2 regions of the Microbispora sp. NBRC 16548 genome follow, and region 2 is predicted to be linked to the other one. Evidence: predicted binding sites of a transcription regulator. Region 2 holds the regulator's gene; the other holds the start of a gene.
The links. Region 2 encodes HrcA, which represses chaperone genes, less so after heat shock. Its sites were predicted from a motif close to TTGGCACTCTCNNNNNGAGAGTGCCAA; they were not measured.

Region 1 (4,324 bases), on a different contig from region 2:
TTGCGCGCGCTCGGACGCCGCTGCCGCACCGGCTCGGCGACCGTGCTCGGCGACCTCGCCCAGGGCACCACGCCCTGGTCGGCGCGTTCGTGGAAGACCGTGCTCGACCACCTCGGCCAGCCCTCGGGCGAGGTCACCGAGCTCACGCTGGGCTTCCGCGTGCCCCGCGAGGTCCTCGACTTCGCCGCGCGGCTGCTGCCCTCCGTCGCGCCGGAGCTCGCCCCGCCGCGCTCACTGCGTCCCGGCGCCGGCTCCCTGTCCGTACGCCGAGAGAGCGACGTCGCCGCCGCCCTCCCCGAGGCCGTACGGCAGGCCCTCGCGCAGGAGGGCTCCATCGGGGTCATCGCGGCGGACCCCGGCCTTCCCGCGCTCTCCGCGGCCCTGGAGGCCGCCGCGGTGCCGCACACGGTGCTCGGCCCCGACTCGACGGGCGACGACCGGGTGCTGCTGGTGCCGGCGACGCTCGCCAAGGGCCTGGAGTACGACCACGTGATCGTGGCCGAGCCGGCCGCGATCGCGGAGGCCGAGGAGCGCGGCCTCGCCCGCCTCTACGTGGTCCTCACCCGGGCGGTAACGTCACTGACCGTCCTGCACAACCGCGACCTTCCCGAGGAGCTGCGATGACCTCCCCCGGCGTACGCGTCCGCCACGGAGCGCTCGACGACGTCCCGGCCCTGCTGCGGTTCTGGCTGGAGGCCGCGGAGAACACCGACAGGCACGACGACTCCGGCAAGGTCGTGGCCCTGATCGAGCGCGATCCCGAGGCGCTGCTCATCGCCGAGATCGACGGCCGCATGGTCGGCACGCTCATCGCCGGGTGGGACGGCTGGCGCGCCCACCTCTACCGGCTCGCCGTGGACCCCGCCCACCGGCGCATGGGCATCGGATCGCTGCTGATCCAGGCCGCCGAGGAGCGGTTCCGGAAGTTCGGCGCGTTCCGTGCCGACGCGATGGTCCTGCACGACAACGCCCTGGCGCACCACGCCTGGACATCGGCGGGCTACACGATGCAGACCGACTGCGCCCGCTGGGTCAGGCGCCTCACCTGAGGCGCACAACGGGAAAGGGCGGCTCCCCCGAGGGGGAACCGCCCTTCCGTTGAGACGAAGCAGGCAGATGGATCAGAAGTCCATGTCGCCGCCGCCGGGCATGGCGGGGGCCTTCTCCTTCTCGGGCTTCTCGGCGATGACGGCCTCGGTGGTCAGGAACAGCGCCGCGATGGACGCCGCGTTCTGCAGCGCCGAGCGGGTGACCTTGGCCGGGTCGATGATGCCGGACTCGAACATGTTGACGTACTCGCCGGTCGCGGCGTTGAGGCCCTCACCAGCCGGGAGGTTGCGGACCTTCTCCACCACGACGCCGCCCTCGAGGCCGGCGTTGACGGCGATCTGCTTCAGCGGCTCCTCGAGGGCCTTGCGGACGATCGCGGCACCGGTGGCCTCGTCGCCGTTGACCTCGAGCTTGTCGAACGCGTTGGCGCCGGCCTGCAGCAGGGCCACGCCACCGCCGGGGACGATGCCCTCCTCGACCGCGGCCTTCGCGTTGCGGACGGCGTCCTCGATGCGGTGCTTGCGCTCCTTGAGCTCGACCTCGGTGGCCGCGCCGGCCTTGATGACGGCGACGCCGCCGGCCAGCTTGGCGAGGCGCTCCTGGAGCTTCTCGCGGTCGTAGTCGGAGTCGGTGCGCTCGATCTCGGCGCGGATCTCGTTGACCCGGCCGGCGATCTGCTCGGCGTCACCGGCGCCGTCGACGATCGTGGTCTCGTCCTTGGTGATGACGACCTTGCGGGCGCGGCCGAGCAGGTCGAGGGTGGCGTTCTCGAGCTTGAGGCCGACCTCCTCGGAGATGACCTGGCCACCGGTGAGGATGGCGATGTCGCCCAGCATGGCCTTGCGGCGGTCGCCGAAGCCCGGAGCCTTGACGGCCACGGACTTGAACAGGCCGCGGATCTTGTTGACGACCAGGGTGGCCAGGGCCTCGCCCTCGACGTCCTCGGCGATGATGACCAGCGGCTTGCCGGACTGCACGACCTTGTCGAGCAGCGGCAGCAGGTCCTTGTTCGCCGAGACCTTGGAGTTGACGATCAGGATGTACGGGTCCTCGAAGACCGCCTCCATGCGCTCGGGGTCGGTCACGAAGTAGCCGGACACGTAGCCCTTGTCGAAGCGCATGCCCTCGGTGAGCTCCAGCTCCAGGCCGAAGGTGTTGCTCTCCTCGACGGTGATGACGCCTTCCTTGCCCACCTTGTCCATCGCCTCGGCGATGAGGGCGCCGATCTCGGTGTCGGCGGCGGAGATGGAGGCGGTGGAGGCGATCTGCTCCTTGGTCTCCACGTCCTTGGCGAGCTTCGACAGCTCCTCGCTGACGCGCTCGACGGCGGCCTCGATGCCCTTCTTCAGCGCCATCGGGTTGGCGCCGGCGGCCACGTTGCGCAGACCCTCGCGGACCAGCGCCTGGGCGAGCACGGTAGCCGTCGTGGTGCCGTCACCGGCGACGTCGTCGGTCTTCTTCGCGACTTCCTTGACGAGCTCGGCGCCGATCTTCTCCCACGGGTCCTCGAGCTCGATCTCCTTGGCGATGGAGACACCGTCGTTGGTGATCGTGGGGGCGCCCCACTTCTTCTCCAGCACGACGTTGCGGCCCTTGGGGCCGAGGGTCACCTTCACGGCGTCGGCGAGCTGGTTCATACCGCGCTCGAGACCGCGCCGGGCGTCCTCGTCAAACGCGATCATCTTGGCTGCCATTAGGCTAGACCTCCCAGTAGCAGGGTGTCTTCAACGGACCGAGCCGACGCCCGCGACGGCGCGGACCCGCTATCCCTGCGCGGGCCCCATCGCCCCGATCCCGGTTGTTGTCACTCTCGACCTCAGAGTGCCAAACAAGTATTTAGCACTCTACCCCTGCGAGTGCAAGCGGAAGCCTCGCTGACCAGCTTGGACGTTATGTCCAGATCAGCGAGCCGATGGCAAGCGGGAGACACCAGGCGAGCCCAGGGGGCGCGCCTCCGGCCCGAACGCGCCCGAAGCAGCCGAGCGACGCGAGGCAAAGAAGCACAGCGACCAAGCACGGCGAGGGCGGCGTTCATGGCGCGCCTCCGGCACGACCCGGCGGGTGTGGGCACCCCGATGGCGAAGCGGGCGACACGGCAAGCGGAAGGCCCGGCACGCGGGATCCGCGGCCGGGCCTTCCAAGGTCGATGACGGGATCAGACGGCCCGTACGGCCTCCGCCTGCGGGCCCTTCTGACCCTGCGTGATGTCGAACTCAACCCGCTGACCCTGCTCGAGGGCCTTGTAGCCGTCCATCAGGATTGCCGAGTAATGGACGAACACGTCCTTACCACCGTCTACCGCGATGAAGCCGTAGCCCTTGTCCGCGTTAAACCATTTGACGGTGCCCTGCGCCACTTCCGACTCCTCTTGCTGGGCTGGGGACCACACCCAAGAAGCCCCCGGTTTTGTCGATCGTCCTCGACCATACCCGTGTCAAGGCGTAGGACAACAGAGTCAATCCGCAAACTACTACTTGGCGTTCGCTCAAAGCGGGATCGAAGAATATTCACTTTGCTGTTGAATAGTTGAGAGCTACACCGTTTGCCATGGCTTCGCATGACTTCTTCATCGATAGAAGCGCATGTCAGGTGCTCGGCCCCGGCGCGGCGACTCAGCCTCCGGCGACGGCGGGGATGACCGAAATCTGCACCCCGTCCGGCGTGGCGGTGTCCAGACCATCGGCGAATCGGACATCCTCTTCCCCGACGTAGACGTTGACAAAACGCCGGATCTTACCCGTCTCGTCCAGGATGCGCCCGCCGATGCCGGGGTAGTCCGCGTCCAGCTTCTGCAGGACCTCGCGGAGCGTTCCCCCCTCCCCGCTCACCTCCGCGGCGCCGTTGGTGTACGTCCGGAGAATCGTCGGAATCCGCACGGAAACGCTCATTGTTCACTCGCTTTCGTTACTGCCGATGGACCTTTTGAAACGCTTTCAGTTGGCGAATGCCGCACGGAAGGCGTCGAGAGAGGGACGGATGACGGCGGCGGGACGGGCGTGCTCTGCCACCGCGTCGAGCGTCTTGAGCCCGTCGCCGGTGTTCAGCACCACGGTCTCGGCGTCGGGGTCGAGGCGGCCCTCGCGCACCAGCTTGCGCAGCACACCGACCGTGACGCCGCCCGCGGTCTCGGCGAAGACGCCCTCGGTCCTGGCCAGCAGACGGATCGCCTCGACCACTTCCCGGTCGTTCACGTCCTCCACCGCGCCGCCCGTCCGCCGCGCGATGTCGAGCACATACGGCCCGTCGGCCGGGTTGCCGATGGCGAGGGACTTGG
Region 2 (4,324 bases):
CTTCCAGGGCACGCCGCGTGGCACGTCCGGCCAGGCGGGGATGCCGAGCACCCGGGGCTTGACCGCCTGCCAGATGTCCACGAACGGATGCCCCACGACGAGCACGTCGTCGCCGGACACCCGGGCGGCGATGCGGCTCTCCTTCGAGCCGGGCACCAGGTGGTCCACGAGCACCCCGAGCCGCCTGCCCGGCTCGGGGCCGAACTCCTCGACGATGGCCGGGAGGTCGTCCACGCCCTCCAGGTATTCGACGACGACCCCCTCCACCCGCAGGTCGTGTCCCCAGATCCGCTCCACCAGCGAGGCGTCGTGGACGCCCTCGACGTAGATGCGGCTCTCCCTGGCGACCTGCGCGCGCAGGCCCCCGACCGCGATCGACCCCGAGGCGCTCCGCAGCGGCCCCTTCGGACCGGCCTGGGGGCGCACCAGCGTCACCGGTTCGCCGTCGAGGAGGAATCCGGCGGGCGTCAGCGGGAACACCCGCCGCCGGCCGAACCGGTCCTCCAGCGTCACGGCCTCCTTGTCGCAGGCCACCACGGCGCCGCAGAAGCGGCCTTCGGCGTCCTCGACCACGAGGTCGGGCTCGGCCGGGATCTCGGGGATCTGCCCCCGCCGTGGCCGCCGCCAGTCTCCGGAAAGCACGTCCCGCCCGTACATGCGGGGAACGCTAGCAAATCACGCCAGGCGACGGCGGGCAGCGGAGCGGCGCGCGAGCACGACGATCGTCACGATCAGCGCGGCCAGGAAGCCGACGGTGGGCAGCGCCAGCAGCGCGACGGCGCCGCCCACCAGCATGCCGACCGCCCCGGTGAGCTGCTTGCCGACGCCGAACCGCACCCCGTCGCCCTCGCAGGCGAGCTGGTAGGTGCCCGCCTCGGGGACTCCGGCCTCGAATAGCAGCTCCCAGGTCGTGCCGTTCAGCGTGACGGTCTGCGAGACGGCCGGCCGGGTCAGCCGCACCCGCGGGTCGGCGCCGTCGCCGAGCTGACAGCGGACGTCGGTGGGCTGGTCGACGGCCGCGTAGATCGCCGGCTTGTCCGCGGGGTCGAGCGCGACGTTCACCGACTGCCCGCCGGAGAAGATCGTGGCGGGCGCGGCGTCGCCGAGCGTGGAGAACAGGCCGCCGGCGAACCCGCCGACGCCCGCCACCACCAGGACGACGAAGAGCGCCCAGGAGAGGAAGATCCACACCAGCCGGGGCCGGATCGGCCGGGGGCCGGCGTACGCCGGGGGAAAGGGGTGCGGCATCCGCAAGGTCACGTCGGCCGGTGCCGGGGGCATGGGGCGGGGCACCCGCATGGTCACGTCGGCCGGCGTGGAGGTCTGATTCTCGTGCATGGGTGAAGAGTCGACCATGCGGCTTGTGGTCGATTTGCAGCTCGCTTGTCCTGGTGCCCTGCGTCGTCTTGGTGCCCCCTGCGTTATCGCACCACGTGGGGTGGTAGCCGTACACTTGGCACTCGGGAACACAGAGTGCCAGAGTCGGTGTTTCCACGCACAGGGAGGTGACGATTGCTCGACGACCGCAAGCTCGCCGTCCTGCGCGCCATCGTCGAGGACTACGTGTCCACCAACGAGCCGGTGGGATCCAAGGCCCTGGTGGACAGGCACAACCTCGGCGTCTCCCCGGCGACGATCCGCAACGACATGGCGGCGCTGGAGGAGCAGGGATACATCACCCAGCCGCACACCAGTGCCGGCAGGGTGCCGACCGACAAGGGATATCGCCTGTTCGTCGATCGGCTGTCGCAGATCAAGCCGCTGTCCGGCGCGGAGCGCAGGGCCATCGAGACCTTTCTCGCCGGGGCTGTGGACCTCGACGAGATCGTCATGCGCACGGTGCGGCTGCTCGCGCAGCTCACCCGGCAGGTCGCGGTGGTGCAGTACCCCTCGCTCACCAGGTCGTCGGTCCGTCACGTGGAGATCGTCCCGCTCGCGGAGCGCCGGGTCATGCTGGTGCTGATCACGAACACCGGGCGGGTCGAGCAGCGTGTGGTCGACCTGCCGGAGGCCATCGCCGACGACCGGATCGCGAACCTGCGCGCCGTGCTCAACGCGTGCCTGGACGGCTGCGGCCTGTCCCAGGTGCCGGAGACCGTGGCCGACATTCCCGAACGCCTGCCTCCCGAGGACAGGCCGGTGGCGGCCACGATCCTGTCCGTGCTGCTCGAGACGCTCGTCGAGCGGCACGAGGAGAAGATCGTTTTTGGTGGGACGGCCAACCTCGCCGCCGCCGACCTCAGCATCGGCCTGCGGGACGTGCTGGAGGCGCTGGAGGAGCAGGTCGTCCTCATTCGCCTGCTGGGGGAAACCGGCGGGCTGTCCGAACTGACCGTCCGCATCGGATCCGAGAACCCCTACAGCGGGCTGCGCGGCACATCTATCGTGGCCGCGGGATACGGTTCGGGCGACAGAGAACTGGCCCGGCTCGGAGTGCTGGGCCCGACACGAATGGACTATCCGGTGACGATGGGTGCGGTGCGCGCGGTGGCGCGTTACGTCGGCCAGATCCTGGCGGGGTCATAAGTGTCCAACGACTACTACGCGACCCTTGGCGTACGGCGCGACGCCAGCCAGGAAGAGATCAAGAAGGCATACCGCCGTCTCGCCCGTGAGCTGCACCCGGACGTCAACCCCGATCCGGAGACCCAGGAGCGGTTCAAGGAGATCAACCAGGCGTACGAGGTGCTGTCCGACGCGGGCAAGCGCCGCATGTACGACATGGGCGCCGACCCGTTCGGCGGCGGCGGCGCGGGGCCGGGGGCCGGTGGTTTCGGCGCGGGCTTCCCGTTCAGCGACATCATGGACGCCTTCTTCGGCTCGGCGGGCGCCGCGCGGGGGCCCCGCTCCCGCGCCCGCCGTGGCCGCAACGCCACCATCAGGGTCGAGCTCGACCTGTCGGAGACGGCCTTCGGCACGACCCGCGAGATCGTGGTCGACACGGCCGTGGTCTGCGAGGTCTGCCAGGGCTCCGGGGCGGCGTCCGGCACCCACCCCGACACCTGCGACATGTGCCACGGGCGCGGCGAGGTCTCGCAGGTGACCCGTTCGTTCCTCGGCCAGGTCATGACCTCCCGTCCCTGCCCCCAGTGCGGCGGGTACGGCAGCGTCATCCGGCACCCCTGCATGGAGTGCTCGGGCGAGGGACGGGTCAGGACCCGGCGCACGATCAAGGTCAGGATCCCGGCCGGCGTCGAGGACGGCACGCACATCCAGCTCGCGGGCGAGGGCGAGGTCGGCCCCGGCGGCGGGCCTCCCGGCGACCTGTTCCTGGAGATCGTCGAGCGGCCGCACCAGATCTTCGAGCGACGCGGCGACGATCTGCACTGCACGGTCCACATCCCGATGACCGCCGCCGCGCTCGGCACCTCGATCGCGATCGAGACCCTCGACGGAGCCGAGGACATCGACGTGCGGCCCGGCACCCAGGCCGGCCAGGTCATCCCCCTGTACGGCAAGGGCGTCCAGCGGCTCAACGAGACCGGCAGGGGCGACCTGCTGATCCACGTGAACGTCGAGACGCCGACCAAGCTCGACCCGCAGCAGGAGGAACTGCTGCGCGAGCTGTCGAAACTGCGCGGAGAGGAGCGGCCGCCAGGCAAGTTCTCGCCGGGCCAGCAGGGCTTCTTCTCCCGCCTGCGGGACGCCTTCAACGGCCGCTGAGCTGATCGCATGAGTGTTCCCGTGTTCCTGTCGGACGCGGCCGGCCAGGCGGCGGACACGATCGTCCTCGACGGGCCGGAGGGGCGGCACGCCGCCGCCGTACGCCGCCTGCGGCCGGGGGAGCGGATCGACCTGACCGACGGCGCGGGGCGGGTGGCCGAGTGCACGGTCACGGCGGCAGGCAAGGACTCGCTGACCGCCGAGGTGCTGCGCCGGTTCGAGGTCCCGCCGCCCCGCCCGAGGCTGGTGGTCGTCCAGGGCCTGCCCAAGGGCGACCGGGGCGAGCTCGCGGTCGAGATGATGACCGAGGCGGGGGTCGACGTGATCGTCCCCTGGGCCGCCTCCCGATGCGTGACCCAGTGGAAGGGCGACCGGGCCGCCAAGGGCCTCGCCCGCTGGCGCGGCACGGCACGCGAGGCGGCCAAGCAGGCCCGGCGCTTCCACCTGCCCGAGGTGACCGAGCAGGCCACGACCGCGGCGGTCGGCTCGCTCGTCTCGGCGGCGGCGCTCGCGGTCGTCCTGCACGAGGAGGCCGCTGAGCCGCTGAGCCGCCTGCCCCTGCCGGAGGAGCCGGGCGACATCGTGATGATCGTCGGCCCGGAGGGCGGCGTCACCGACGAGGAGATCGCCGCGTTGCGGGCCGCGGGAGCCACGCCGGCCC

Region 1: a site for HrcA is predicted at 2,852-2,878, ahead of groL (chaperonin GroEL). Genes of this name have one in related genera too.

What each region holds. Positions count from the first base shown of each region.
Region 1 covers NZ_BSSF01000018.1:130,888-135,211, forward strand. The annotation lists gene QSK36_RS36760 (HelD family protein) at 1-624, shown strand, start outside; gene QSK36_RS36765 (GNAT family N-acetyltransferase) at 621-1,049, shown strand; gene groL (chaperonin GroEL) at 1,122-2,744, opposite strand; gene QSK36_RS36775 (cold-shock protein) at 3,206-3,406, opposite strand; gene QSK36_RS36780 (MoaD/ThiS family protein) at 3,663-3,938, opposite strand; gene thrC (threonine synthase) at 3,984-4,324, opposite strand, start outside.
Region 2 covers NZ_BSSF01000005.1:357,971-362,294, reverse strand. The annotation lists gene QSK36_RS16030 (DUF3097 domain-containing protein) at 1-657, opposite strand, end outside; gene QSK36_RS16025 (hypothetical protein) at 676-1,338, opposite strand; gene hrcA (heat-inducible transcriptional repressor HrcA) at 1,513-2,526, shown strand; gene dnaJ (molecular chaperone DnaJ) at 2,527-3,663, shown strand; gene QSK36_RS16010 (16S rRNA (uracil(1498)-N(3))-methyltransferase) at 3,673-4,324, shown strand, end outside.